Prochlorococcus marinus CUG1416: one gene and its partner. Each later gene encodes a partner of the first gene's protein in a complex. Links are inferred from orthologs where the notes say so. Each region holds a gene or a part of one and is shown in the gene's direction. Other genes may lie near its edges.

What was found.
Region 2: the proteins of prfA (region 1) and prmC are in contact, whole or in part, in a crystal structure (PDB 2B3T), measured with the Escherichia coli proteins. The link is inferred for Prochlorococcus marinus CUG1416 from one-to-one orthologs.

The regions. Positions count from the first base shown.
Region 1 is NZ_JAAORM010000005.1:406,582-422,165, reverse strand. The notes cover bases 1-2,913. They hold prfA (peptide chain release factor 1), read left to right. Parts: upstream 1-866; coding sequence 867-1,961; downstream 1,962-2,913. Other genes in these bases: alr (alanine racemase), read left to right, coding at 2,548-2,913; HA146_RS08530 (HNH endonuclease), read right to left, coding at 1,973-2,479; rpmE (50S ribosomal protein L31), read left to right, coding at 578-838; rpsI (30S ribosomal protein S9), read left to right, coding at 155-565; rplM (50S ribosomal protein L13), read left to right, coding at 1-145. Outside these bases: more of alr, read left to right, coding at 2,914-3,747; HA146_RS08515 (hypothetical protein), read left to right, coding at 4,325-5,191; HA146_RS08510 (hypothetical protein), read left to right, coding at 5,682-5,993; HA146_RS08505 (TIGR01548 family HAD-type hydrolase), read right to left, coding at 6,151-6,939; cobJ (precorrin-3B C(17)-methyltransferase), read right to left, coding at 7,029-8,849; photosystem I core protein PsaA, read left to right, coding at 9,184-11,487; photosystem I core protein PsaB, read left to right, coding at 11,516-13,744; HA146_RS08485 (glycosyltransferase family 2 protein), read left to right, coding at 13,848-14,822; HA146_RS09590 (hypothetical protein), read right to left, coding at 14,815-14,979; HA146_RS08475 (photosystem I reaction center subunit VIII), read left to right, coding at 15,291-15,404; HA146_RS08470 (photosystem I reaction center protein subunit XI), read left to right, coding at 15,436-15,584. UniProt on the Escherichia coli protein: Peptide chain release factor 1 directs the termination of translation in response to the peptide chain termination codons UAG and UAA.
Region 2 is NZ_JAAORM010000002.1:79,911-95,334, forward strand. What follows is about bases 4,981-7,733. They hold prmC (peptide chain release factor N(5)-glutamine methyltransferase), read left to right. Parts: upstream 4,981-5,798; coding sequence 5,799-6,668; downstream 6,669-7,733. Other genes in these bases: HA146_RS01690 (2Fe-2S iron-sulfur cluster-binding protein), read left to right, coding at 5,170-5,532; psbM (photosystem II reaction center protein PsbM), read left to right, coding at 5,635-5,787; HA146_RS01705 (L-threonylcarbamoyladenylate synthase), read left to right, coding at 6,692-7,273; minE (cell division topological specificity factor MinE), read right to left, coding at 7,590-7,733. Outside these bases: HA146_RS01660 (FGGY-family carbohydrate kinase), read right to left, coding at 1-125; metK (methionine adenosyltransferase), read right to left, coding at 137-1,378; HA146_RS01670 (30S ribosomal protein S1), read right to left, coding at 1,520-2,611; transcriptional regulator NrdR, read right to left, coding at 2,722-3,201; HA146_RS01680 (photosystem II reaction center protein T), read right to left, coding at 3,302-3,400; psbB (photosystem II chlorophyll-binding protein CP47), read right to left, coding at 3,424-4,947; more of minE, read right to left, coding at 7,734-7,925; septum site-determining protein MinD, read right to left, coding at 7,927-8,742; HA146_RS01725 (septum site-determining protein MinC), read right to left, coding at 8,854-9,516; HA146_RS01730 (HD domain-containing protein), read right to left, coding at 9,527-10,783; carboxyl-terminal processing protease CtpZ, read right to left, coding at 10,829-12,112; petB (cytochrome b6), read left to right, coding at 12,184-12,840; petD (cytochrome b6-f complex subunit IV), read left to right, coding at 12,874-13,356; HA146_RS01750 (glycoside hydrolase 100 family protein), read right to left, coding at 13,359-14,798. UniProt on the Escherichia coli protein: Methylates the class 1 translation termination release factors RF1/PrfA and RF2/PrfB on the glutamine residue of the universally conserved GGQ motif, i.e. on 'Gln-235' in RF1 and on 'Gln-252' in RF2.

The DNA.
Region 1 (15,584 bases):
AATTCCTGAAAGAATTATCGAGCAAGCTGTTAAGGGTATGCTTCCACATAATTCTTTAGGAAGACAGCAATTTAAAAAACTAAAAGTTTATAAAGGGGCTGATCATCCTCATGCAGCACAGAATCCTGTATTATTGAATAGTTAATTTATAAAAATGAATAGTCAAATAAAAAACAAAGCTGTTTATTGGGGAACTGGAAGAAGGAAAACTTCAGTCGCTAGGGTACGCTTGATTCCTGGAAATGGACAAATTAAAATTAATGGGCGTTCCGGTGATGATTACTTAAACTTTAATCCTCTGCATTTAAATTCAATTAAAGCACCTTTGCATACTTTAGGCCTAGAAAATTCTTATGATATTTTCGTGAATGTTCATGGTGGTGGATTGACAGGCCAAGCAGACGCTATTAAACAAGGGGCAGCAAGAGCCCTTTGCGAATTATCTTCAGACAACCGAAAACCACTAAAAACTGAAGGCCATCTCAGTAGAGACCCAAGAGCAAAGGAAAGAAGAAAATATGGTCTTAAGAAAGCAAGAAAAGCCCCACAATTCTCTAAACGTTAAAGGAATTTAATTATGCCAAAATCAGAAATCCACCCAAAATGGTATCCAGATGCAAAAGTTATTTGTAATGGAGAAGTTGTAATGACGACAGGCTCTACTCAGCCTGAACTACATGTCGATGTATGGAGTGGTAATCATCCTTTCTTTACTGGAACTCAAAAAATTCTTGATACAGAAGGTAGAGTTGATAGGTTTATGAAAAAATATGGAATGGGTTCAGCTAATTCAGCTACATCAAAAGAGAAAAAAGAAGAAAAAGATTCTAATAAATAGAATTTTCAAAAATTAAGCATAATTTCAATTGGAATACTCAACACTAATTGCAAGGTTGAAAACTGCTTCAGATAGTTTTGAAAATTTGGAAGTGCAGCTTGCAGATCCTGACATAGCAAATGATCCTAAAAAATTAGAATCAATAGCAAGAGAAAGGTCAAAGTTGGAACCTTTAGTAATTGATTTTAATAAGTTGCTTGATACTGATAAGGAAATTAAAGATTCGAAAAATTTATTGAAAGAGAATAAAAATGATAAAGAGATGGAATCATTAATAAATGAGGAGTTAATTAATCTAGAGGAATTTAAGAATGAACTAATTCATAAAACCACAATCGCCTTATTACCTAAAGATCCAAGAGATGAGAGAAGTGTAATGTTAGAAATTAGAGCCGGTGCTGGAGGTAACGAGGCTTGTATTTGGGCGGGTGATTTAGCAAGAATGTATGAAAGATATGGACAAAAAATTGGATGGTCTGTAAAACCTGTTAGTGCTTCTGAGTCAGATATGGGAGGATTCAAAGAATTAGTTATCTCCGTTAAGGGAGATTCTGTATATAGTCAACTTAAATTCGAAGCTGGTGTACATAGAGTCCAAAGAGTTCCAGCTACTGAATCTCAAGGTAGAGTTCACACTTCTACGGCTACAGTTGCGGTCATGCCTGAAGCTGATCCTGTTGAGGTTAAGATTGATCCAACCGATTTAGAGGTTGGTACAGCAAGATCAGGAGGAGCCGGGGGGCAAAATGTTAATAAGGTGGAGACTGCTATTGATCTTCTTCACAAGCCCACAGGGATAAGAGTTTTTTGTACTCAAGAGAGATCACAATTGCAGAATCGTGAACGAGCAATGGAAATTTTGAGAGCTAAATTATATGAAATTCAATTAAAAGAAGCTAATGCCAAAGAGAGATCACAAAGGCTTTCACAGGTGGGAACAGGGGATAGGAGCGAAAAAATTAGAACTTATAATTTTAAAGATAACAGGACAACTGATCATAGATTGGGAACCAATTTTTCACTAGAACCTATTCTCGCTGGTCAATTGGACGAAGTTATTGATGCATGTGTAGCTCAAGAACAAAAGAGAATGATGGAAGATTTTAATAACGAAGGCAATTGAGATTTTGATTTTTAGATTGCAACGCCTATTACGTATTTACTCCATTCTTTATGCCTGCCAGAGTCAATTTGTCTTGTAGCCTCAAAATTAAGATTACTTAGTGGTCGGTAGGGACTTCGTTTTAAAGGCATATTTGCTTCTTCAGGGGTTCGGTTACCTTTTGCTACATTGCATCTAAGACATGCTGTAGTGACATTTTCCCAGTTATCAGTTCCACCTCTACTTCTCGGTAAAACATGATCTATTGATAAATCACTACCTCGGTAGTTACAGTATTGGCAACAATTATTATCTCTGAGAAGTATATTTTTTCTCGTTAGAGAAACTTCCCTAAATGGAATTTTCACATAATAACGAAGTCTTATAACTGTAGGTAATTTTCTGCCGCAATGTATTGAATAAGATTTATCCTCCTCTAAGCTTTCTGCTTTACCTTTGATCATTAAAATAACAGCCCTTCTCCAAGAAGTGATGTTTAAAGGTTCATAAGAAGCATTTAAAACTAGAGTCTGGCTCATGCCAAAATACTATTTACATGTCATGCTAACTGTATATTTAAATAAGCGCATATAATTGCGCAAAGTTAATGCAAATTCGGCAAACAAATCAGGGATTTAATTTTGATACATATCCAACTTTTGAAAAAGATATAGATCCAAAACAAAGAGCATGGATTGAAGTTAGAGCGAAAGCAATAGAAACAAATGTAAGGCAGTTAAGATCCAAATTAAGTAAAAGTTGTGAATTTATGGCAGTTGTTAAAGCTGATGGATATGGACATGATGCGAAATTAGTATCTGAATATGCTATCAAAGGTGGAGCTTCGCAATTAGGAGTTGCCACATTAAAAGAAGGGATTAAGCTTCGTTCTTCAGCGGTTAAAAAACCAATTCTTATCCTCGGAAATCTATATTCGAAAAGGGATTTAATAATATGTTTTAAAAATGATCTTATGCCAACTATCAGTAGTATAAGAGAATGTTTAATTTGCAATAATATTGGGAAGCACTTTGGGTTGAAATTTGCTTTACATCTTAAAGTTGATACTGGAATGTCAAGATTAGGATTTGAAATTAATAAATTTGTTCAGCAATTTGCAAAAATAAAATCTTTTGAAAATATTTCTATAGAAGGAATATATAGTCATTTATCATCTGCAGATGAACATAACTCATTAGATCCTAAAAGTAGGACACAATTACAGAGGCAGAAGTTTCAGGAATTATTAAATCAAATTAACGTTGATAGAAATTACAAAATCAAGATTCATTTGGCTAATTCTGCGGGCATGCTTCTTACTAAAGATTTTCATTTCGATATGGTACGTGTTGGGCTATCTATGTATGGATATAGTCCTATAGTAAAACTTGATAAAAATTTATCGCTTAAACCAGCTTTGTTTTTGAAGGTCAAAGTAGCTTTTATAAGAATTATTGATGAAGGAGTAAGTGTAAGTTACGGAGGAAAATTTGTAAGTAGTAGAAAAACTAAGTTAGCTGTATTAAGTATTGGTTATGCAGATGGAGTCCCAAGAAATCTTTCAGGCAAGATACACGTTATACATAATAAAAAACTTTATCCCCAAGTTGGATCTATTACTATGGATCAAATGATGGTGGACATAACAGATTCAAATGAAATTGAAATTGGTAGTACCATGGTATTACTAGGATCTGATGGAGACAAAACAATTTCTCCTGTTGATTGGGCAAGAGAATCTAACACTATCCCGTGGGAAATTCTTTGTTCTTTTAAAAATAGATTGCCAAGAGTTCAAGTTGATTAGACATTGCGATAAAATAAAAAATTTTGAATATTTGCAAAAAAATTGATAATGTATAAGAACTGGAGAGGTGGCTGAGTGGTTGAAAGCGGCTCCCTGCTAAGGAGTTACAGGAGGTAACTTTTGTCGAGGGTTCGAATCCCTCCCTCTCCGTAGAATTAGAAGTTCAAGTAGTCCAATATTGTCCAAAAACAGATGAAATTCCCAAAAATAGGGGATTTTTTTCCTAGAGGTATTCATATCGTCCCATATGAAAATTAAATTAGGGGTAACGGTTAGGGTCACGGAATACGTAATTTCACCAAAAAATTGCTTTAGAAGTGTAAATAAGTAATTTAGAAGAGTAGAGGTTATTTATTTAGGTTCATTGTCTTTTTCCCGACTTATTTCTTAGTGGTAACTAATATTACCTTTTAGGTATATTTTAAGATTTATTTTAATTATATAAATTTACTTCTGCTAAAGTTATCAAAAAAAATTATGGTTAATCTCGTAATTACTAAAGATTAATTAATAAAAGATTTTGTTTTAATGCAGGAGAAAGCATTTACTAATTTGAAAATTCTATTAATTGTTTTAGATGAAAAATTTTACAAGTAATAATTTTAAAATAATAACTGGAACTACAATAGTTCTTTTAGGTTTTCTTTTTGATACGAACCTTGTAGTTAAAGCTAATACTTGTCAGGAAAATCCAGATACTTTTCCAAGTAGTTGTATGAAAACGCCAGTAATTTATAAAACCAGAATTTATGAACTTGGATTATGTACTGATGACCCTCTATCAGGTACAACAGGAAGCGGCAACAATATTACATCAGATTATGAAATTGATTTATCAACTTGTGCTAAAACATTTGAGGCAGAGAATGGAACCTTGGTTGACCTCTCAACAATAGGAGCTCCACAAGCTCTTATTGGCAAGGATACAAGACCACCTGTTGGAAATTATCCATATGCATATGTAAAATTAAGTAATACCTTTGTTCTTAAAGGTAGTCAATTAATAAATGATGTACCCTTTTATTCTAGTTCAGATGGAACTGCAACTAAAGTTCTTTCAGAATATACAGAATGGGGTAATAAAGTAATAGATTTTGAAAAAGGGGTAGAATGTGAACCCCTTGCAAATAATAGGAAAATGGCTTCAGTGGATACTTATACTTCTGGTGATGTGGTAGGAACAGTGAAAGCTGTTCTTTCTCATATAACTAGTGGAAATTTTGTGGCTACTACTCCAGAACAATGTGGAACTTCTAATCGAGTTTTTGGTAGTTTTAAACCTACAAATCCAGTAATAATAACTACCTCAACTAAAGGGTTAGAAGTAAGCTTTACTATCAAAAACAAAGGGTTAGCCGTTGTACCGTGGAGCGGTATGGATGATAGTGAAGTGGGATATTTTAGTACAGGTCCATTTTTACCTTCTTTTACTACATTTGAATAAATAATCATCTTTGATATATAACTTTTAAGTCTGAAATCATCAACTTTTGAAGTCATATTAAGGGTAACGAATGGGGTAACAGAACCTCTAAATTTCTAAAAAATCGCACTATCTTGTCCCATTTCATCCCATTTTGTCCAAAACAGACAGGCTTCCCTTCACTCCCTCTCCGTATTTTATTAGTTTCAGATAACGTCAGAAAGGGTCAAAATAATTGCAGTTAAAAGAATTAGAGCAACTTATGATTTGTTTTTTATAGGTTAGATTGTTAATCCAAACCCAAATTTGTTGTCGGAAATGTTATCGGAAAAAAATTTGCACAAAAAACCCCACTACAGACGCAGTAGTGTGGTGTCCAGATTTAATTGCAAAAAGTTCGATATTTAGATTTTCAAAAAAAATCTCACAAAGTTGAAGTGCAAATTGTTATGCGTTATAAAAGAATTGAGAACTTAAGTGATCATCTACAAAGCAATTTTCACAAATAAGAATGACATTATTTAATAAATTCTCGATTAACGAGATCTTACTCTCAAGCAAAGAGGCATATCAAAAGGAACTCAATAACAAAGATGTGGTTTCACAAATAGGAAAGTCATTATTTAATAAATTCTCGATTAACGAGATCTTACTCTCAAGCAAAGAGGCATATCAAAAGGAACTCAATAACAAAGATGTGGTTTCACAAATAGGAAAGTCATTATTTAATAAATTCTCGATTAACGAGATCTTACTCTCAAGCAAAGAGGCATATCAAAAGGAACTCAATAACAAAGGTGTGGGTTCACAAATAGGAAAGTAATTAGATTGCCTCCTTAAAGAATGGTTCAAGTGTTGTCGGAAAAATGTTATTTTCTCTATCTTCTATTATGACTATCCTTGCAATACCTAGACATAGAGGTGTTCGCATAATCCATCCCTCTCCGTAATTAATTTAGAAGAATTTCTTAATTTATTTTTTACAATAAGTCAAGATTAATATTTTTAAGGTCATTAATAGAACTTAAAATTATGTCAGCACCAGCTTTTTCTAGATTTTTTTCGTATAAATTACGTTCTTTTGATAGGGTTTTTAAATGTAAATGAGGGGGAGATATGCCAATACTTATGAATTTCTGAGATGGTATTTCCTTTCTAGCGTTTATAACTGTATTTATATCTGCAATAGTATCTCCTACATATGCAATGGGAATATTAGATGCGCCAAGTTTATCTCCAAGAAGCTTTTTTGATAAATTAATAAAACCTCTTGGATCAGGCTTATCAGGGGCATCTCCCATAGAGATTAATGGTGGTGATTTAAGTCCAAGTCTTTTTTCTAAAACAAATTTTGCTGAAGCAGACTCTGCACCACTCACAAAACCCCAAATTATTCCATTGCTTTCTAATAAATCAAAAAACTTTTTATCTACTAATAACTCCTCATTCGTTATAAATCCAGACCAATACTTACTATCTTTATTTGGATCTCCTCCAAAGTAAAACTTTTCAAAACATTTAACGATTTCTTCTCTTGGGGGTATTTCAAGGTTTAAATTCTCCTTTCTTTTACATCTTTTTATAAGCTCTAAACTTAAATCCCAGTCATTATTCCAAATCCCTTCATTTTTGGCATTATCAATATCTACATAACTTGGCTCCCACCCAGAAAATTTGTAAACTGTTTTTTTTAATGCAAGTCTATAACTATTCTCAACGCTGCGTATAACACCATCTATGTCAAATAAAATTAAACCAATATTTTTCAATGAATTTTTATTCCTTTTTATAAAAGATTAGTATTCTTATTAAAAAAAAGCAAAAACAAATGTTTAGCTAATTTACTTTTTATCTAAACTTAATTTTGTAAATATCCTCTGGGAGTGAGAAATATTTCATCTACTAACTTAGTTTGAGAATTGCCAATAATAATGATTGATAACATATCAACCTCTTTAAAAGGAATTCTGTTTAAAGTAAAAAATTTTTTGGATTGGTTTTCTCTCCCAACTTGTCTAGCTATTAAAACAGGAGTATCCTCATGCCTAGATTTCAAACATATATCTATTACACTTTTTAGCTGCCAATTTCTTTCAATAGATTGAGGATTAAATAAAGCTATTACAAAGTCACCTACCAGAGCTCCTTCAATTCTTTTTTCTATTAACGACCATGGAGTTAATTTATCACTTAAGCTTATTGAACAAAAGTCATTCATTAGTGGTGCTCCACTAAGAGCAGCCGCTAATTGAACGCTACTTATACCAGGATGTACTTCAAAGTAAGGTCTATATTCTTTTTTGATTTTTTGAAGTAACTCCAAAAGTAAACCAGCCATTCCATAGAATCCCGATTCACCTGACGAAATTAAAGCTACTTTTATTCCTTCCTCGGCTAATGTAATTGCTTTAACGCATCTTTCCTTTTCCTGAGTAAGTTTACTTTCAACTAAAACTTGGTCACTCCTTTTTAAGGGTTTAATCAAATCTAAATACATCTTATATCCAATCCAAACAGTACATCTTGAAAGTGCTTTTCTTGCATTATTGGTTATGAAGGAGATATCTCCAGGCCCACTTCCAATAATATGAATTTCGCCATTTGTTGGATAATATTGATTTTTTGATTCTGCTACAGCGATAGTTACTGCACCTGATTTAATTGTTGGAAAATCTTTACCTTTAAAGATTCTTTTTTCTTCTAGTAATTTTGATTCTCCTCCTGCTGCCAGTAAGCAAGAAGCTTCTGCTACAGAAGGGGTGCCAATTTCATTTTGCACAACAATTGAAGGATTTGGAACAATTATTTTTGAAAGATCTTCTTTAGAAAAAAACTTGATAGGTAACTTATTTTCCTCAGCAAGTTCTAAAATTCCTTTCTCATCTTTTTTAATATCAACAGTTGCAAATCCCGCAATTGAATGCCGTGATAAATTTCTTGACTTCAAGAAATTATTTAATGAACTTGCTATTAATTCTTTGCTGGTATTTCTCTCACAACCAATGCCAATCCATAATACGGGAGGATGCCAAGTCGTTTCATGATTTTCAAATATGCTCACATGAAATGTAGAATCTGGTTTTTCGGCTTCTTTTATACAAATTTGATTAATAGTCTCTCCTGATTCTGAAGTTTTCCATAAATTATTACCAGATAATTGTTCGCAAAATATTTCTTCGTTCTTAGCTTGATTTATTACTAGTTTTGACCAGTCCTGTATTTTCCCTGATCTTTTCCAACCCCATTGATTCCCAAATGAATCAAGACTTAAGAAGCTTTGATCATTTGAATTATTAGTTTCAATAATTTGGCCCCCAAATAAATTAGAAATTTGATCCGCGATATTTTTTGTATTTGATTGATGAGAACCAATTAAAGGGACTATCTTAGAACATTTGTTATCTATGACGATCACGCCCGGATCTTGCTCTTTAGAGGTTAAAAAAGAATTTATTAAACGTATTGATGCACCAATTGAGCCTATGAAAATTATTAAATCTAGTTCTGGCCATTTTTTAAGTAAAATTTCCTTAGGCTTTTGTATTTTTACAAGATCATTTTCTATATCATCATTTTTTGAAGAGCTTGCTATATATATCTCGTTAACAAATTCGGTTTTTTGAAGTCTTTTTAAAATTTCTTTTGAATTACTAGATAGACCTATTGCGATTCCTTTCAAATCAGAAATTATTGTTTGTTATGTTGCAATTATATACTGTCAATGTATTTGAAAAATTTTATGAGAAATATAAAAAAAAAATTAAGAAATTTATATAAAATCTGAGTAGCAATACTCATATTTCACTCATAGAAAAGAATTTAACAAAATATTCATATAGTAACAATCATTAGAACATTTGTTACGTTAATGCATAACGAAAGATCTTTGGCTTATTATTTTTGAAACGAATATCTAAAGTTCCGAATGATTTCGTTTTCTTGAACCTTATTATTAAAAATAAGTGCAAGAATCAATCTATCGGCTTTAATGTCAATTATTTTCGAGGTGCTAGATGACCATCAGCCCACCAGAAAGTGGAGAAAAAAACAAGAAAGTTTTGGAAGATCCTGTAAAGGCTGACCCAAGACCTATTGATTTTGCCAAATTAGATAAGCCAGGTTTCTGGTCAACTAAATTATCTAAGGGTCCAAAAACCACAACTTGGATCTGGAATTTACATGCAGATGCACATGATTTTGATGTGCATACAGGCGATGCTGAAGAAGCAACAAGAAAAATCTTTTCAGCTCACTTTGGACATCTTGCAATCATTTTTATATGGATGAGTGCTTCTTTTTTCCATGGAGCAAGATTTTCAAATTACACAGGCTGGTTAGCTGATCCAACTCATGTTAAACCAGGCGCTCAGCAAGTTTGGGCAGTTGTTGGCCAAGAAATGCTTAACGGTAATCTTGGTGCGGACTACAACGGGATCCAAATAAGCTCTGGAATTTTCCATATGTGGAGAGCTTGGGGTATTACTAACGAAAGTGAGTTAATGGCTCTAGCTATTGGTGCAGTAATAATGGCTGCTCTTATGCTTCATGGAGGAATCTATCATTATCATAAGGCGGCACCAAAAATGGAATGGTTCCAAAATGTTGAGTCAATGCTTAATCATCATATTGCAGGTTTGGTTGGGCTTGGATCATTAGCTTGGGCAGGTCATTGTATTCATATTGGCGCCCCAACAGCCGCATTGCTTGATGCGATTGACGCTGGATCTCCTCTAGTCATTAATGGTAAAGAGATAGCAACTATTGCTGATATGCCAATGCCTCACCAGCTTTGTGATCCACAAATAATTGGTCAGATTTTTCCTGGTTTAGCTAGTGGAGTTGGTAATTTCTTTAGTCTTAATTGGTTCGCTTTCTCAGATTTCTTAACTTTCAAAGGTGGTTTGAACCCTGTTACTGGAAGTTTGTGGATGACTGATATTGCACATCATCATTTAGCTTTTGGTGTAATTGCGATAATTGGAGGTCATTTATATAGAACTAACTATGGAATTGGTTCAAGTATGAAAGAGATATTAGAAGCTCATCAAGGAGATCCAATATTATTCCCGGCACCAAAAGGTCATCAAGGTCTTTTTGAGTTTATGGCTGAAAGTAGACATGCACAGCTATCTGTAAACCTTGCAGCTCTAGGTTCTCTTAGCATCTTGATTTCTCATCATATGTATGCGATGCCTCCATATCCTTATATAGCGACTGATTATATGACAGTCCTAGGTTTATTCACACATCATATGTGGATAGGAGCTTTATTTATAGTTGGAGCTGGAGCGCATGCTGGCATAGCGATGGTTAGAGATTATGATCCAGCAAAACATATTGATAACGTTTTAGATAGAATTTTAAAAGCTAGAGATGCCTTAATCAGTCATCTTAACTGGGTTTGTATGTGGCTAGGTTTCCATAGTTTTGGACTTTATATTCATAACGATACTATGAGAGCTTTAGGTAGACCTCAGGATATGTTTAGTGATACTGCAATTCAACTTCAACCAATATTTGCTCAATGGATTCAAAGTATTCAAGCTTCTGCTGTAGGAACTTCAATCTTAGCTGGTACTCCTGAGGGACTACCTCAAAAAGCTTTAAGTGAAGTTTTCAACGGAAGTTTAGTTGAAGTAGGTGGAAAAGTAGCAATAGCTCCAATTCAACTTGGCACTGCTGATTTGATGATCCATCATATTCATGCTTTCCAAATACATGTAACCGTTTTAATACTACTTAAAGGAGTACTTTACGCAAGAAGTTCAAGACTCATCCCTGATAAGGCTTCGCTTGGATTTAGATTTCCTTGTGATGGACCTGGAAGAGGTGGTACATGTCAAGTCTCATCTTGGGATCATGTATTCTTAGCTCTTTTCTGGATGTATAACTGCATATCAATAGTTATATTCCACTTCTCTTGGAAAATGCAAAGCGATGTTTGGGGACTAACAGGAGGAAACTTCTCTCAAAGTGCTATTACTATTAATGGCTGGTTAAGAGATTTCCTATGGGCTCAATCATCTCAGGTACTTACTAGTTATGGTGAAGCTATTAGCATGTATGGATTGATGTTCTTAGCAGCACACTTCATATGGGCATTTAGCTTAATGTTCTTATTCAGTGGAAGAGGTTATTGGCAAGAATTATTTGAATCAATAGTATGGGCTCATAACAAGCTTAAAGTTGCCCCAACAATACAACCAAGAGCTCTTTCAATTACTCAAGGTAGAGCTGTTGGTGTAGCTCACTTCCTTCTCGGAGGTATAGCAACTACTTGGGCTTTCTTCCATGCACGACTATTTGGCTTAGGCTAAATAACCTGAACTTCACCTTTTTAATTCAATGGCAACAAAATTTCCATCATTTAACCAGGGTCTAGCTCAGGACCCTACAACCCGCCGAATATGGTACGGAATAGCAACAGCTCATGACTTTGAGAGTCATGATGGAATGACCGAAGAAAAGCTTTATCAAAAGCTTTTCTCAACACATTTTGGTCATCTGGCAATTATTGCCCTTTGGGTAGCTGGTAACCTATTCCATGTAGCTTGGCAGGGTAACTTTGAGCAATTTGTACTTGATCCAACTCATGTCCGTCCAATTGCCCATGCAATTTGGGATCCTCATTTTGGAGCAGGAATAACTGAAGCAATGACACAAGCTGGAGCTAATGGCCCAGTTAACATAGCTTACTCAGGCCTTTACCATTGGTGGTACACAATAGGTATGAGAACTAACGAGCAACTTTTCCAAGCTTCAATCTTTATGAGCATTTTAGCTTGTTGGGTTTTATTTGCTGGTTGGTTACATTTACAACCTAAATTCAGACCTACACTTGCTTGGTTTAAAAACGCTGAGGCCCAGTTAAACCATCATTTATCTGTTTTATTTGGTTTTAGTAGTATTGCTTGGACAGGACATTTAGTTCATGTAGCTATTCCTGAATCAAGAGGACAGCATGTTGGTTGGGATAATTGGTTAACAGTTCTTCCTCATCCTGCAGGCTTGGCTCCTTTCTTTACACTTAATTGGGGAGCATATGCCCAAAATCCTGATTCTTTAAATCAAGTATTTGGAACTTCAGAAGGTGCTGGAACCGCAATCTTTACTTTCTTAGGAGGACTACATCCTCAAAGCGAAGCTTTATGGCTTACTGATATTGCACATCACCATATTGCAATTGGTTGTGTTTTTGTAATTGCAGGCCATATGTATAGAAATACTTTTGGAATAGGACACAGCCTCAAAGAAATTACTGAAGCTCATAATACTAGACACCCAAATGACCCTCATAAAGGTAGTTTTGGAATTAGTCATGATGGAATTTATGAGACAGTAAATAACTCCCTACACTTTCAATTAGGTTTAGCTTTAGCATCTCTTGGTGTTGCCACTTCTCTAGTTGCTCAACATATGGGAGCTCTTCCTTCATATGCTTTTATTGCGAGAGATTACACTACACAGTCAGCTCTATATACTCACCATCAATACATAGCTATGTTCTTAATGGTTGGAGCTTTTGCTCATGGAGCTATTTTCTTTGTACGTGATTATGATCCAGAATTAAACAAAGATAATGTTTTAGCTAGGGTTTTAGGAACCAAAGAAGCACTAATAAGTCACTTAAGTTGGGTAACAATGTTGCTAGGATTCCATACTCTTGGAATTTATGTTCATAACGATGTAGTTGTAGCTTTTGGAAATCCAGAAAAACAAATTCTAATTGAACCTGTTTTTGCTCAGTTTGTTCAAGCTGCTCAAGGTAAAATGATGTATGGCTTCGATGCTTTATTATCTGATCCTACGAGTTCTGCAACAATAGCAGCAAACTCTATGCCAGGAAATCACTATTGGATGGATCTAATTAATAGACAAGATGCTTTAAGTTCTTTCTTACCAATTGGTCCAGCTGATTTCTTAGTTCATCACGCTATTGCACTCGGACTACATACAACAGCACTAATACTCATTAAAGGAGCATTAGATGCTAGAGGTACAAAATTAATTCCTGATAAAAAGGATTTAGGATATGCTTTCCCTTGCGATGGTCCTGGAAGAGGAGGTACTTGTGATAGCTCTTCATGGGATGCTATGTACCTAGCAATGTTCTGGGCATTAAATCTCATGGCATGGGTCACTTTCTACTGGCATTGGAAGCACCTAACAATTTGGCAAGGTAATGTGGCTCAATTTAATGAATCAGGGACCTACTTAATGGGTTGGTTTAGAGATTATCTATGGCTCAATTCCTCACAGTTAATTAATGGATATAATCCATTTGGAGTTAATTCATTATCTCCTTGGGCCTGGATGTTCCTATTCGGCCACCTAGTTTGGGCTACAGGATTTATGTTCTTGATCTCATGGCGTGGTTATTGGCAAGAATTAATTGAAACATTAGTTTGGGCTCATCAGCGCACACCGATAGCAAACCTTGTTGGATGGAGAGATAAGCCAGTTGCTCTATCAATTGTTCAGGCAAGATTAGTAGGCTTAGCTCATTTCACGATTGGAAACATACTTACATTTGGTGCATTTGTAATTGCATCAACTTCAGGTAAGTTTGGTTAAAATCTCTTTAAATAATACAAATCACCACATTTGTGGTGATTTTTTTTTGTTTATTTTCTTTTTCTAAATTAAGTTAAAATTATAGAATTATTATCAAATAAATATGTCAAAAATAAACCAATTCATCTCTATTATTATTCCCGTTTTCAATGAAAGTGAGAGTATTGTTTTTTTATTGGATGAAGTTAAAAGTGTAATGGCAACTAATAAATTAAATTTTGAATTGATTGTTGTAAATGATGGTTCTCAAGACAATACTCAAAGAGTATTAGAAGAACTAACTCTAAAAATCAAAGAATTATCAGTTATTTGTCTTCGCAAAAATTATGGACAAACTGCAGCAATGGCTGCAGGTTTTGATAATTCTAAGGGTGATATTGTCCTTACTTTAGATGGTGACTTACAAAATGATCCAAATGATATTCCTAAATTGATTGCTGAAATTAATTTAGGCTACGATTTGATATGTGGATGGAGGTTTGACCGAAAGGATAAATTGCTTAATAGGAAGATCCCATCAAAAATAGCAAATAAATTAATAGCTAAGGTAACAGGTTTAAAGTTGCATGATTATGGATGTTCATTAAAAGCTTTTAAAAAAGAAATAATAGATGATATTAAACTATATGGTGAACTTCATAGGTTTTTACCAGTTTTAGCAAATATTGAAGGAGCTAGAATTAAAGAAATTAAGGTTAATCACAGAAGTCGAAAATATGGATCTAGTAAATATGGAATTGATAGAACTTTCAGAGTTTTAATGGATTTATTAACTGTTTGGTTTATGACTAAATTTTTGACTAGACCTATGTATGGATTTGGTTTTGTTGGAATTATAAGTATTTTTATAAGTCTTTCAATGACTTCTTACTTGTTAATTATAAAAATATTGGGAGATGACATTGGAAATCGCCCTATGCTTATGTTTGCACTCATATTAGGAATTGCTGGGGTTCAGTTATTTAGCTTTGGATTATTAAGTGAACTTTTAATAAGAACATATCATGAAAGTCAAGATAGACCAATTTACAGAATTAGAGAAATTCAAGGTAAAACTAAAAATGCAACTCTTACTTAAAATTTCTTATTAAGTTAGCTGAAATCTCAACTACTTCAGGAGAAGTATCTTTTAAACCTCTTCTAAGAATAGGCAATATTGATTTGTCATCTAATTTCTCTGCAATTTTTAAAGCTTTTAATTTATCTTCTTTATGGCTTTGAAAAAGTTTAAACATTGTATTTCTTAGAGCCTTTTTATCAAATGCTGAGTATATGTTATCTTCACGCTTGTAAGAAAAACTATTCTTTTTAGATATATTATTTTTATTATTATTTATAAGTTTATTTGAAGATAAGTTTTTAAAATTTATTGCATTTTTAAACTGTCTTTTTTTAAAAATTAATAGTAAAAATACAATAAAAATAATGAGTAATATTGCGAAAAAATTTAACATGTAAAAAGTTAATAATTTTTATATCATCCAGTAATAAAATTAACACTATTTATCAGATAAATACTAAAGTGTTTAAAGATGTTAAACGAATTATGTCATCTGAATTTTCAAATCTTCTGCCTTCGGTCTTTGTCCCCATGATTGGCTTGGTAGCACCTGCTATTTTTATTGTTTTAATAGGCAGATTTATAACGGCTACTGAATAAAAATTAATTATCACATTATCCTTTTTTTAAAATGAGCGATTCACAAACACCATTAGGAGCCAATCCTAAATTTCCAGAAAAATATATAGATCAAAGTGTCCTGCCTACAGATATTGGTATCGCAGAACAATGGGCTGTTAAAACTGTTGCTGATCCGTTTGTTGGGAATTTGGCTACCCC
Region 2 (15,424 bases), on another replicon or contig:
GGATTTTTAAAGCTGTATGAATAAGGTACTGAATTTGAATATACTAATTTCTTATTAGGATTAATTATTGATATTCTTGCACCACTCGTTCCAAAATCTAACCCTCCATAAAAATTATCAGGCATAGAAAAAATATTTATAAAAAGATTTTGGAAGCCTCTGCTAATTTGGCTGCTTTTTCTTCTACATTTTCCCAAGGCAGCTCAAGATCTCTTCTGCCAAAATGTCCATAGGAGGCTGTCTTTCTAAAAAATTTTCCTCCCATTTTTTTTGGTAGATTTCTTAAGTTAAATTCTTTTATTATTGCTGCGGGTCTTAAATCAAAGTGCTCTTTAATTAGCTCAGTCAAATTAGCTTGTGAAATAACACCAGTATCAAAAGTTTCCACGAGAATGGAAATTGGTTTTGCTACTCCAATTGCATAACTTAATTGTACTTCCGCTTTTTTTGCCAGTTTTGCCTTAACTATGCTTTTAGCTACATAACGTGCTGCATAAGCGGCTGATCTATCTACTTTTGTGGGATCTTTGCCAGAAAATGCCCCACCTCCGTGTCTAGCATATCCACCATAAGTATCTACAATAATTTTTCTACCAGTTAGCCCAGCATCTCCTTGAGGCCCGCCTACGACAAATTTCCCCGTGGGGTTTACTAGAAATCTTGTTTTGCTAATGTTTGGTTTGATTTCTAAATCTTCAGTAGCAGGATTTACAACATGCGTCCATAAATCTTCCTTTATTCTTTTACGAATTTCTTCTTCGTTTGTTATTCCATCAATCTCAGGATTATGTTGAGTTGAAATTAAAATCGTATTAATAGAGACTGGCACCCCTTTTTCGTAATCAATGCTTACTTGAGTTTTACCATCAGGGAGTAGATAATTAAGGACTTCTTCATGTCTCACTTTGGCAAGTTGAATAGCTAATCTATGAGCTAAGCTAATCGGTAAGGGCATTAATTCAGGCGTCTCATCACATGCATAGCCGAACATTATGCCTTGGTCACCAGCTCCGGTATTATCTTCCAAGTCATCGTTAACATCATCTGCGTCGTTCACTCCTTGTGAAATATCTGGTGATTGCTCGTCAAGTGCTACTAAAACAGCACAACTATTTGCGTCAAAACCCCCTGCTCTATAGCCTTCATATCCAATTTCTTTAATTACATTTCTAACAAGTTTTATGTAATCGACTTTTGCTTTTGAAGTTATTTCTCCAGTAAGTAGACAAAGACCCGTGTTAACGACAGTTTCGCATGCAACTCTGCTTTCTGGATCTTCTGTTAATAAAGCATCTAAAACCGCGTCACTAATTTGATCACATATTTTGTCAGGGTGACCTTCAGTTACTGATTCAGAAGTGAAAATGAAATCACTCATTTATATATAATTTGTAAATATTAAACTTTATAATAATTTAGACTGTCGTTAGTAATCAATGATTGTAAATTTAGAAATGCTTGTTTAAAGATAAATAACCCTTTAGGTGCGATATCAAAGGGCAACGTAAATTAAGTGAATTTAAACTGTTTCAGCGGAAGCTGTGGCTATTTCCTCATTATCGTCAGTTTGTTCAAATAACATTTGCTTATATTTCGCAGCCATTTCTTCAGCTTTATTAAAAACTTTTTGAGGGTCGGTTAGCATATCGCCTGGCTCAGGTTCAAGTGCTTTTGTAGATAATGAAATTCTTCCTCTTTCTGAATCAAGGTCAATTATCATAACTTTCATTTGGTCATTTACATTTAAAACATTATGAGGAGTTTCGATATGTTCATGACTGATCTCAGAAATGTGCAACAGACCACTAACTCCTCCAATATCAATAAAAGCTCCATAAGGTTTAATACCTTTAACAGAACCTACAACTACTTCTCCCACCTCAAGTCTATTCATTTTTTTCTCAACCAAAGCTCTTCTATGACTTAGTACTAATCTGTTTCTCTCTTCATCAACTTCAAGAAATTTTAAAGGTAGGTACTCACCTTCTAAGTCATCTTTAATTTTTCGAGCACTTATATGAGAACCTGGGATAAAACCTCTTAAGCCTTCAACCCTCACAAGAGCTCCACCTCTGTTTGTCGCAAAAACTTCAGAATAAATAGTTGCATCTTCTTTTTGCAGTTGTCTAACTCTTTCCCATGCCCTTTGATATTCAATTCTTCTTATAGAAAGTGCTAATTGGCCATCTTCATTTTCTTCACTCATTATGAAAAATTCTCTGCTTTCTGAAGGTTGTAAAACATCATTTAGTCCTTCAACTTTATTTATTGAAACCTCCTGAACAGGCATAAAAGCAGCCGTCTTGGCACCTATATCTATCATGGCTCCTTTGGGTTCTAGAGCAAAAACGGTACCTTTTACTAGATCGCCAGGCTTGAAGTTATAATCATACTTACCCAATAGTGATGCAAATTCTTCTTGAGTGAATCCTGCATTATCAAAATCCGCATTTGTTCTACTAGAGGAAGAATCTGCGGAAGGAATATCTTTATTTTCGAATGATAACTCTTCCTCCTTTTGGGATAATGCATCATTATCTAATTCAGACGAATTTTTAATTTCTTTATCTTCAGAAAGTTCTTGAATTGTTTGGGAAGAATTTTCGTTCATTTGTTGCATCGCAGACTACCAAAGGTAGTTAGAAAGGAATGCTACTAGCCTGCAAACTAATAGCAAAAAATCATTTGTGTTATGTATTCTACACTTTAGGATGCTGAATTTTATAAAATTGAAGCTAATTGGTTTTTTGAAGTTCCTTTTAGAGATTCAAGAGTAGAAATAAAATCTTTTACCCCATTAAATTTTCTATATACAGAGGCATATCTTATATAGGCAACTTCGTTTTCCTTCCTAAGATTTTTAAGTATTAATTCTCCAATTTGTGAAGATTTAATATCTTTATTAGAATCCTGTATGATTTGTGATTCAATCCCATCTACAAAATTAATAATTGCTTCACTAGTGAAGGTGGTTTTTTCGCAAGCTCTTGATATGCCAGTAAATAATTTTTGTTTATCAAATAATTCTCTGCCCCCATCTTTTTTTATTACTGAAACTGGCATTGTTTCAACTCTTTCATAAGTTGTAAATCTAAAGTTGCAATTTAAGCACTCTCTCCTTCTGCGAACACTTTTACCACTATCAGCAGATCTTGATTCCAAAACTCTGCTATCTGTATTTTGACAGGTTGGACACTGCATGTAGTGAATTAATGTGAACTTTAACTCTTATAGTAGAGCAATATTTTCATTATGAAAAGTAAAAAAAAACCTCTTGATTAAAGAGGTTTTTTTTCTAAGTTCATTTTCTATCAAATTTAGGTGGATCTCTAAAGGCGACAGCAAAGAATAACGTGACAACTGCGAGAGTTAAAATAAGAACGTAAGCAAAAGCTTCCATAAGATTAAGTAATAAAGTTTAGTTTAAACCCTTCCTGGGATTCTTCTTGTGGTTTCGTCACCAAGCTTCTTGAATAAACCAAATTCAACTTGGTCACCAATCTCAGCGTCAATACCAGCAAAGGAATTTCTGTAAAGAGTTCTTGAAGCATGCCACCAGTGGCCAAACAAGAATAGCAATCCGAAACATAGATGTGCATATGTAAACCACGCTCTTGGAGAGCTTCGGAATACACCGTCAGATTTATAGGTTTCTCTGTCGAACTTGAATGCTTCTCCAAGCTGCGCCTTTCTAGCTAATCTTTTAACTACTGCAGGATCAGTAAATGTTTGCCCATTTAGGTCACCTCCATAAATAGTTGCAGTAACGCCAGTTTGTTCAAATGAATACTTTGCTTCAGCTCTTCTAAATGGAATATCAGCTCTTACATTGCCTTCTTTATCTTCTAGTATCACGGGGAAGTTTTCAAAGAAGTTAGGTATTCTTCTGACTTCTAAATCGTTACCTTCCTTGTCTTGAAAAGCAATGTGACCTTGCCAACCAGTTGGTAAGCCATCACCATTAACTAGAGCTCCAACCCTGAATAATCCTCCTTTCGCAGGACTATTTCCAACATAATCGTAGAAAGCTAATTTCTCTGGAATGGATGCATATGCCTCTTCTCTAGTGGCACCATTATCTATAGCAGTTTGAACCCTTCTATTAATTTCAGTTTTGAAATAGCCTGAGTCCCATTGATATCTGGTAGGACCAAATAACTCGACTGGTGTTGTCGCTGAACCATACCACATTGTTCCTGCAACGACAAAAGATACAAATAGCACAGCAGCTAGAGCACTAGCTAGAACTCCTTCAAGACTTCCTAGTTTTAATGCTCTATAAAGTCTTTCTCCAGGTCTATTTGTAATGTGAAAAATACCTCCAATGATACCCATAAGTCCAGCCGCAATATGATTTGCAACTATCCCACCTGGATTGAAAGGATTAAATCCGTCTACTCCCCAGGAAGGGGCTACAGGCTCTACATGACCAGTTAGACCATAAGGATCAGAAACCCAAATACCCACGTTTGCACAATGAAATGCTCCAAATCCAAAACATGTAAGTCCGGCTAGAAGAAGATGAATTCCAAAGATTCTTGGCAGGTCCAGAGCAGGCTCACCTGTTCTTGAATCTTCCCATAAATCTAAGTCCCAGTAAGTCCAGTGCCATATAGAGGCCAGCATCAATAGTCCACTAAATACTATGTGTGCTGCTGCAACCCCTTCAAAACTCCAGAATCCAGGATCAACTCCTGTAGCACCGGTGATATCCCATCCGTTCCAACTACTTGTGATACCTAGTCTTGCCATGAAAGGCATAACGTACATTCCCTGTCTCCACATTGGATTGAGAACAGCATCAGAAGGATCAAAAATGGCTAATTCATAAAGAGCCATAGAACCGGCCCAGCCGGCTAATAATGCAGTATGCATAAGATGCACAGCAAGTAGTCGACCTGGGTCATTAATAACTACTGTGTGAACTCGATACCAAGGCAATCCCATCGGTTAATTTCTAGTAACTATGCTGAATAAACAGCTAAACATCACGATAGTAAGGGTTTTTTAGTCTTTGAGGGATTTTTGTAAATAAATTTATTTTCTTGCTAAAATTGGGTAAATCAGTTTGTATCACTAGGTTTACAAGGAATTTTTGACTAAAAATTGTTAATATTTTGGTCACAATTCTCAAACTAAAACGCCAAAATAGGAAAAATAATTAAAAAAATGGCAACTATCAGATTCATCCGTGAGGATTTAGAGGTTCAATGCAATCCTGGTGAAAATTTAAGGGAACTAGTAATGAAAGAGAACTTACAACTTTATGGATTAAAAGGGATTTTAGGAAATTGCGGAGGGGCAGGGCAATGCAGTACTTGTTTTATTTCAGTTGAAGGAGGAAACAAAAATTCTTTGAGCCCTCTTACTTCTGTTGAAGAAGAAAAACTCAAAAATAGACCAGAAAATTGGCGACTTGCATGCCAAACATTAATAAAATCATCTACAGTGATTTTAACAAAACCACAATCTGCACCCTCAAATTTAGAAGAACTTAAAAAAATTAGTGAAAATAAAAAATTACCTCGCTAAATTGTTTAAGACTGTTAATCAGTTGATAAAATTTGTTGATTTTTCCACTTTATTTCAAGTTATATGTCTATAGTCTTAATACCTAATAGAACTGTTAACTAAATGGAAACAACTAATTTTGGATTCATAGCTAGTCTTTTATTTGTAGGGGTGCCAACAATATTCCTCATAGGCTTATTTATTTCTACTCAAGATGGCGAAAAATCAAGCTTCTTCTCCGACTCTAGTAAAGGTAGGCTTGGCCCAAAACGCTAAAATTTTCTTAAATGCTTAGCATTTCTGTAAAAGAATTTTTATTTTGGAAAAAAAAGCAACTTTCTAAAGGAGGAGATAATCAATCTTTTGCTCTTTTACTTGACTGTATAGGCGGTGTCTCCAATAGTGATCTAAGCCTATTGGGTATAAATCCTGAGAACAAGATATATTTAAAAAAAAACTTAGACCATCTAGCATCTATTTGGGAAGATCATTTATTAAGTTGTTCTCCTATCCAATACCTTTGTGGGATAACTTTTTGGAGGGATTTAAAATTACAAGTCACAGATAATGTACTTATCCCAAGGCCAGAGTCAGAACTCATAGTTGATATTGTCTTCAAGATATTTGGAAAGAAATCACAAAAAGTATTTTTTGCTGAATTAGGAACTGGATCAGGTGCTATCAGTATTGCATTGGCATTAGCGTATCCATTGTGGGATGGAATAGCAACTGATATTGATCAAGATGCATTAGAAATAGCCAAAAAAAATTATATAAATGCTTCTCAACATTCAAATTTAAAATTCTTTTGCGGACATTGGTGGACCCCTCTTGAAAGTTATAAAGGCAAATTAGATCTCGCTATTTCAAACCCGCCATATATTCCTCAAGATACTTATGAAAAATTGCCCAAAGAGGTTAAAAATTTTGAACCAAAAATTGCTTTATTAGGCGGTGAAGATGGTTTGAAACATATTCGGGAAATTATTCAAAACGCACCATTATTTTTAAGAGAGAAGGGATGGCTAATTTTAGAGAATCATTATGATCAAGGTGAAAAAGTAAAACAAATATTTATTAACAATAATTTTAAATCAGTAGAAATTGTGAATGATCTTTCAGGTGTTGGAAGGTTTACCATTGGAAGATATAAATAAATTATTATTGGTAAATAATCTAAATGAATTTAATAAACTGCAAATTAGCTTTGAAGACGCTTAAAAGTGGTTTACCTATAATTTTCCCAACAGATACTTTACCTGCAATTGGATGCTTGCCAAAATTTTCAAAAACTATTTATGAGTTTAAAAAAAGAGATAGAAATAAACCCTTAATTCTCATGGGATCAGAACAGAAACAATTAATCGATTATGTTCACGAATCAGCTAAAGAAGATTTCGAAAATATAGCTTCAAAATATTGGCCTGGAGCTCTGACAATGATTATTCCTTCTTCAGAACAACAGACTCCAATTCTCACAAGCAAGGATCTTACTCTTGGGTTGAGAATCCCAAATTCATATATGGCTCAATCTCTCATGAAAGAAACAGGACCATTGTTAACTTCAAGTGCAAATATTTCAGGCTTCAAGGGTTCAATTACAGCTGAAGGTATTTCTATAGACTTCCCTTCTGTAGAAATTCTGGGACCTATTCCATGGGAAAAAAGGAGTGGGAAAGCCAGTACTATAATCTCTTGGAAGAAAAGTGGCGAGTGGATGCTGATTAGAAAAGGGGAAGTGTTAGTTAGGGAATTGCATTAATGTTTGTATTATTGTTTTTTGTTTTATTAATTCAATTTTTTACTTATTGGATATTTGAACCCGTTACATCTTTTGTAGAGTATGCTCTTGAAATAAGATTATTACCTAGCATTGCTATATTCAGTTTGATTTTATTATTTTCGGCAAAAAAATATTGAACATAATTAAATAAACCAAAATGCCGGCTAACAGATTTGAACTGATGACCTTCGCTTTACAAAAGCGCTGCTCTACCGCTGAGCTAAGCCGGCATAATTACTATCTTACAATTAAGGAGGGTCAATCATTAGTATTTTTTTTAGCTTTTTAAAATTTATTACTTTTTGATATCTTTATCACTTTTTTCATTCTTATCATTTTTTTTATACTTTATTTCTCCTGAAACAGTTCTTTTGATTGGTAAATTGGCTACTAATGCAGTCATTCTATCCTCCGTCTCTAAGCTTACTGCCACATCTTCAAAATCAATCTCAACATATTTTGCAACAACATCGAGAATTTCTTTCCTCATTTTGTCCAAAAGATCAGTTGTTAAAGAATCCATATCAACTCTGTCATGAGCAAGTACAAGCTGTAATCTTTCCCTAGCTGTGTTTGCACTAGCAGTTTCTCTTCCTAGTAACTTGTTTATAAGGTCTCTGAGGGTCATCATTTTAAAAAACCTTTGTTTGCATTAATCTCATGAATTTATCTTTAAGACTTTTACCTTCGTTTGTAGGGTCAATAATTGGTACATCCTTTCCTGTAAGTCTTTGGGAAACATTCAAATAACATTTTTTTGCAGGAGATTTACTATCAGTAAGTGTAAGTGGTTCTCCTCTATTTGTACTTATTATTACTTGTTCATCCTCTAAAACAATACCTAACAAAGGTAAAGAAAGGATACCTTGAACATCATCGATAGATAGCATTTCTTGATTAGCCATCATGTTAGGGCGAACTCTATTGATTACAAGCTGGATAGGCTTAATATCAGAAGTATTAAGAATCCCTATTACTCTATCGGCGTCACGAACTGCAGATAATTCCGGGTTGGTAACAACAATAGCTTCTTTACAAGCTGCAAGGGCATTTTTAAAGCCATCTTCTACTCCAGCAGGGCAATCTACTAAAACAAAATCAAATTTCTCACTAAGTAGCTCACTAATTTTCTTCATATCTTCGGGCTTCATCCAATCCAACATCCTAGGATCACCTGCAGGAAGAAGAGCAAGATTAGGTTCCTTTTTATGTCTAACCAATGCTTGGTCAAGACGACAATTTTTGTCTAGAACATCTTGAGCTGTATAAATAATGCGATTTTCTAATCCTAGAAGAAGATCTAAGTTTCTTAAGCCAAAATCAGCATCTAATACAGCAGTCCTTGCTCCACTGTTGGCAAGTGCTATGCCTAGGTTTGCAGTTAGAGTGGTTTTACCAACTCCACCTTTACCTGAACAAATTAGTATTGTGCGAGTATTTTCCGCCACGAATTTAGTGATTTTTCAAATGATAAGGCCAGTTGCAGAAAGTTAAATATTTTAAATATTAAGTAATTCTTAAATTTATCGAACTTGGATTGATTTATTTCAAATGATTGATTAATTTTTACTTTCTATTATGTATGGCTTGATAATTATCGTCTGTTTATCTATTAGAGCAATTTCTGGATAATGATGATTGGGCTTATCTTTTGGACCAATAGCTATGACATCTGCAATTCGTAACTGTAAAGGGTTTAAATAAAGTGATGCAATAGAGGCATTTTTATCTCCACCCTGGCCTGCGAAGGCGATCCCTAGTAATTTGCCCCAAACGTAAATATTCTTCGTAGCGGAAACTATGGCTCCAGGATTAACGTCTCCAATAATGCAAAGGTTTCCATTTGAAGATATTCTGTCACCTGATCTTACGGTTCCTTCGTGAAGAATATCGTCTTTCTTTTTTGAATTGACTAAAAGTAACTTATTTCTAATCTCTTGCTCTTTAACAAAAGTTGAATCTATTTTTAAAGAGTTTCCAGCTAATACTGTATATCGATTATTTGAGTAAATGCATAAAGAATAAATATTAAATTTTTCAAAATGATTTTTTAATTTTAATAATTGATGAGAACTTATTGATTCATTGATTGCGTAAATTTTTGCTTCCAGAGGTCCTTTCATGGAAGTAAATTGTTTAAAAGTTTCATGGACATTATCTAAATCTCCCAAAGAAAAAATTTCTAAATATTTATTTTTATTATTATTTAAAACGATTTCCATTTAATTTAATTTAGGGATTATTTTTTATAACTGAAATTTTATTGATAATCTCACTTTTGATTTCCTTGGGGTAAATAATAAGGGAACTCTCTTCAGATTTCATTAAAGTTTTTATTAATGCAGAACTATCTTCTAATGAGTTTTGATAAGTTCCATCCCATATTTTTAAAGCATTGTTAGATTCAAAACCTTTAAAAGATCTTTCTTTGATTCCACAAAATATTTCTGAATCATAATTATTCTTTTCACATAATTTCCTTGCAAATGCAAGGATTTTTAGCCTATCTATCTTACTTAAAAAACTTATGTCTGATGCCTTTAACAAATCTCTATCAATAAACATTTTGCATAGAGTAGAAAGCGGCTCGAAAGATTCATCTTTCCATCTAATTAAATGATAATAAAAAGTTATGTCATCATTTTTTATGAAATCATCAAAATCGAGATTTTGAGGTGAAAATATCCATTTATAAAGTGATCTATCTATCCATATTTTCTTTTCAAAATTATGTTTTATTGTGGATATTATTTTTTCCAGAATCCATGTTGATATTTCGTTTATTCTGTGATTGTAGATGGTTCTATACATTAAGTTTCTTAGTACTAAGAAATGCTCAATAGCGATAACTCCTTTTGGTTTGATTGCAATATTTCCATCAGGTGAAAAAGTAAGACCTGAAATAATTCTCTCTAAATCTACTAAGCCATATTTGGTACCTGTATTGTAACTGTCGCGTAAAAGATAATCGAGACGATCGCAATCTATTTCACTGCTAATCAATGTTTTTAAAGGTTTTGAAAATAGTTGTTTTGATCCAAATAATTCCCCGATTTGTCTAGGTAATTCGTTGTCATAATTTTTGAGTATTGAATTAATTGGAGAATAATCTTTAACTAAGTTTTGAGACCATTGTTCGTGATTGTGATCGAATATTGCTTCACTGGTATGGCTCAAAGGACCATGACCTAAATCATGTAATAGAGCTGCTCCATAAAGAACAAATTTATTTTCACAAAATAAAGATTTACTTTCAATTAATCTCTGATATATTTTTCTTGCGATACAAAAAACGCCAATTGAGTGAGTAAATCTGCTCGATTCTGCACCATGAAAAAGTAATGATGCCGCACCTAATTGTTTTATTCTTCTTAATCTTTGAAAAGCAATTGTATCAATTAATTCCATAATCATTAATTCTTCTGGCTTCTCTGAATTAAATACTATTTCTTTGTGAATTGGATCATGAAATATTCTTTTAATACTCATAGTGTTTAAAATTTTTTATTTATAAATACTTTTACTATTTCAGGCTTATATTACTTCATTGTTTAATTCAATCGTCTTAGTCGAAACTTCTTCTTTTTCTAGAAGTGAATCCAAAAATAATTCTGCATTTCTTACCCATTTATCGTCAGAACTTCCATATTCACTTACATCCGGAAGATCGAGTAACTTATCAGGTTTCATGCCTTGTCCTTGGATATTATTACCTTTGGGAGTTAAATAACTAGCTACTGTAATGGCTATTCCACTGTCTTCTCCTAAACTTTTTAGGGATTGAATTAAACCTTTCCCATAGGTCTGTTCTCCCATGAGAATTGATCTGTCGTTATCTTGTAGAGAACCTGCAAGTATTTCACTTGCACTCGCAGTCCCTTTATTCACCAAAGTTACCATTGGGCCATCAAAAGATGTCTCTTTTTGAGAAATGATTGCATCTTTGATTCCATTTCTATTTTTAGTCTCTACTATTGGTCTCTCACTCAATAATGAATCTGCAACTGCTATTCCTGAGCTTACTAGTCCGCCTGAATTATTCCTAAGATCTAAGATCAATCCTTCAACCTCTTTCTCTTTTAACTCTTGAAGAGCTTCTTCAACCTTTTTGGGTACGCTTTCACTAAATTGAGTGATCCTTAAATATCCTATTGTATGAGAATCGTCTCTTAATCGTTTTGTTCTAACTGGCCTGAGGTCTACTGATCTCCTTTCTAAATCTACCTCCTTAATGTCTCCTGATTCCGAAGTTATTTCAACTAAAACTTTAGTTCCTGATTCACCTCTTAATTTAGAAGCAGTATTTGCAAGGCCTAATTCTTCTGATGAAACTCCATCTACTTTATCTATAAAATCCCCGCTAACTATTCCAGCTTCTTCGGCTGGTGATCCCCCAAGAGTAGATATAACCTTGATTTTATTACTATTATCATCATCACCTAATTGAAGCCCAACACCATTAATCTCACTGCCAAAATTACTTGATTTCAATAGTTCATAATCTTTTGGGCGTAAGATTCTTGTATAAGGATCGTCTAGAGGCCTTAACATGTCTTCAATTGCCGAATAAGCCTCTTCACTTGTTTCAATTTGTTTCTGTAATGTTTTTTGCCTAATTCTCTTCCATTGGATTTCATCAAACTTTTCTGGGTCATAAAATCCCTCATTTACCAAGGTCCAAGCATCAAGTACTAATTGCTTGCTATCACTGAGAGCATCCACTCTTTCAATGCATAAAAAATTGGTAGAAAAAATGCTGACCATTAATACAGTGATCAATATTTTGAATGTTAAAAGTTTGTTAAAAGATGAATTCATTGGGTTAAGTGTTAACACCAAGTATAAGAATTTTAAGTAAGCTCTTTATATCAAAGCTAATTTTTTTTTGGATGGCTAATTCTTCATCTGTTTATGACTGGTTTCAAGAAAGGCTTGAAATTCAAGACATAACTGACGACGTAACTTCCAAGTACGTACCCCCTCACGTAAATATTTTTTATTGTTTAGGAGGCATAACTTTAGTATGCTTCCTAATTCAATTTGCAACAGGTTTTGCAATGACTTTTTACTATAAGCCAACAGTGACACAAGCCTATAGTTCAGTCAGTTATTTGATGACCGATGTAAGTTTTGGATGGTTAATAAGATCTGTTCATAGATGGAGTGCATCTATGATGGTTTTGATGTTAATCCTTCATGTTTTCAGGGTTTATCTTACCGGGGGGTTTAAAAGGCCAAGAGAACTTACTTGGGTTACAGGTGTTGTAATGGCAGTCATAACAGTTGCTTTCGGTGTCACAGGCTATTCTTTGCCTTGGGATCAAGTTGGTTATTGGGCAGTCAAGATTGTTTCAGGTGTACCTGCTGCAATACCAGTAATTGGTGATTTTATGGTTGAACTACTTAGAGGTGGAGAAAGTGTTGGACAATCAACTCTTACGAGATTCTATAGTCTTCATACTTTCGTATTGCCATGGTCGTTAGCAGTTTTCATGTTGATGCATTTTCTAATGATTCGTAAACAGGGTATTTCAGGTCCCTTATAAACAATTACAATTAAAATACAATCAGAGTCCCACATGTCTACGTTAAAAAAACCAGATCTATCTGATCCAAAATTAAGAGCAAAGTTAGCTAAAGGTATGGGCCATAATTATTATGGGGAACCAGCTTGGCCAAATGATTTATTATATATATTCCCAGTAGTGATTTTAGGTACTATTGCATGCGTAGTGGGATTAGCAGTTCTAGATCCTGCAATGTTAGGAGACAAAGCAAATCCATTCGCGACCCCCTTAGAAATACTTCCTGAATGGTACCTCTATCCAGTTTTTCAAATTCTTAGGGTAGTTCCTAATAAACTTTTGGGTATTGCACTTCAAACATTAATTCCACTTGGATTAATGATTTTACCCTTCATTGAAAACGTTAATAAATTCTCTAATCCCTTTAGAAGACCAATTGCGATGTCTGTTTTCTTGTTTGGAACTTTTCTAACAATATATCTTGGTATAGGTGCATGCTTACCTATTGATAAATCACTAACTTTAGGATTGTTTTAGGCTTAAATCTTAAACATATCTAGATCATTATTATCTTCTCTTAGAAAGTGATTCATTAATAAAAATCCAACAATCGTCCAAGTTTGATAGGTTCTAGATTGTTGACCTACCCAAGTACCTGTAGGTCCATCAAAATATTCTGCCCATTCTTGTTTAGGTAATTGATTAAGTTGACACCAATATGACTCCTCGATTAAAGATTTCATTTCTTCCATAAGAATTACATCATCAGAAGCATAATTTTTTTGATGTAAAAGAACAGCTGCTCCAAAAAACCAAAGTAAACTTGGCCAATGACCACCATTGTGGTAGCTCCAAGGCCAATTCTTTGGATCTGATCCAGTTTTGTTTTGCCATTCTTCGACATCCATATGAGGATGACAAATTCTCATAGGCATTTGAGCCATCAAATGCTGTCTGTTATGTAAAACTAGTCTAAATAAAGCTCTTTGTTCTGCAGGAGGGAGTACTCCGAACATACAGGCTAAGGAATTCCCTAAACTGTAAAATCGAAAGTCAGGTCTTCCTGTTCTAATATTTCCTATCAAATAACCACCTCTGTTCTCTAACCAATCTTGAAGCCATGAAGGAACTACTTGAGGTTGAACGTTAAATTCATTGAAGTGTTGATCATCTCCATACTGCTCAGTGGGCCTTCTTCTTAAAATTTGCATTGTTTGGCTAGTAACCCAATAATGTTTCAATAGAAAACTTCCTAAATCCTTAACCCATTGATTTGTAAGAATAAGTCTTTGATCTAAAAGTCTACTTACATGATCTGCTCGGCTTAATTCCATTAAGTTTATACAACTTTTTAAACATCCATGAAGTAAAACTTCAACTTCTAGAGGTGCTCCCCATACATCCATAGGTCTATCAATCATAAATGCGCAATCTGGTACAAATAGTACGGGAGTACCCTCAAATGTTGGATGCAAAACTAGATCTAGTAAAAGTTGAATACCTCTTTGAACACCTTGACTTTTTCCGAAGGCATAATCACCACTTTTGTTGACATAATACCAACATAAAATGGGCCACCATAAACTTGCGTCAGCCGAAGTAATTCTCCCTATTGATCTCTGACCATAGTCTCCAATAAGCTTTCCGTTTTCTTCAACAAAACTAGTAGGAAATACGCCACGCGTTTGGTAATTAGTGCTTTGTAACTCAAGGCATACACTTAGGAACCTTTTGACAATTTCGTACCGTTTTTGGGTAATGAGGTAAATCATTACGGGAACGTTGTCTCTTAAAAATATTTCTCCATAATTTAACTTTTTATTGTTTGTTGGGTGTTCTAGTGCTGCAACACTGCCTACTAGCTCTCCTGATATTTCAACTAAAGTCTTTTCGAAGTGTTTTTTTGCATTTGTTACAATTTTATCTTCTTCAGAACTTGGACGAACCCTTAAATTTTTTTGACTAAATCTTTCTGCCATTTTATTTAAAATCCTTCTATTTACAGCCTAGTTCGTTAAGTGAATATTGAACAAAAAAAAATTAATAAAAAAATTATGTATTAATGGTTGCAAAATTACGGTCAAATGGTTTAGTATTTTCTTCTGGGCAAAAATATTTTTTTTGCATTATTCAATCAATTATCTTAAATCTAATTTTTGGTAATTGTAATGAATTTTTTGGAGATGAGATTTCGATCTGTATTTTCAGCCAGTAGAAGGGTTTTCCCTTCGAAATGAGTTATGCACTTGTGCTTAACTCTGCACCTAGAAAATTTAAAACTTAGGAACTGATGCTTTTATTGCGTCAAGACTTTATCAAATTTAGGTTTGATAATTTTGAGATGAATTTGTAATAAAGGTGTGAGGTCCCGTCAAGAATATATAAATTGTTTTCAATTGCTAACTTTTAGTTTTTGAGAACCAACGGATCTGAGATCTTGGAAAGTCACATTTGAAATATTTTAATGTGCACTCAAAGTAATCCTTAATTATCTAAGGAGGCTGAACCTAAATAATTTAAGTCAATCTTATTTTTATTTGGAGAATGCAATTCATATTGAGTAGATTTATCTACAAAAGGATTTGAACACAACGGAGAGTTTGAT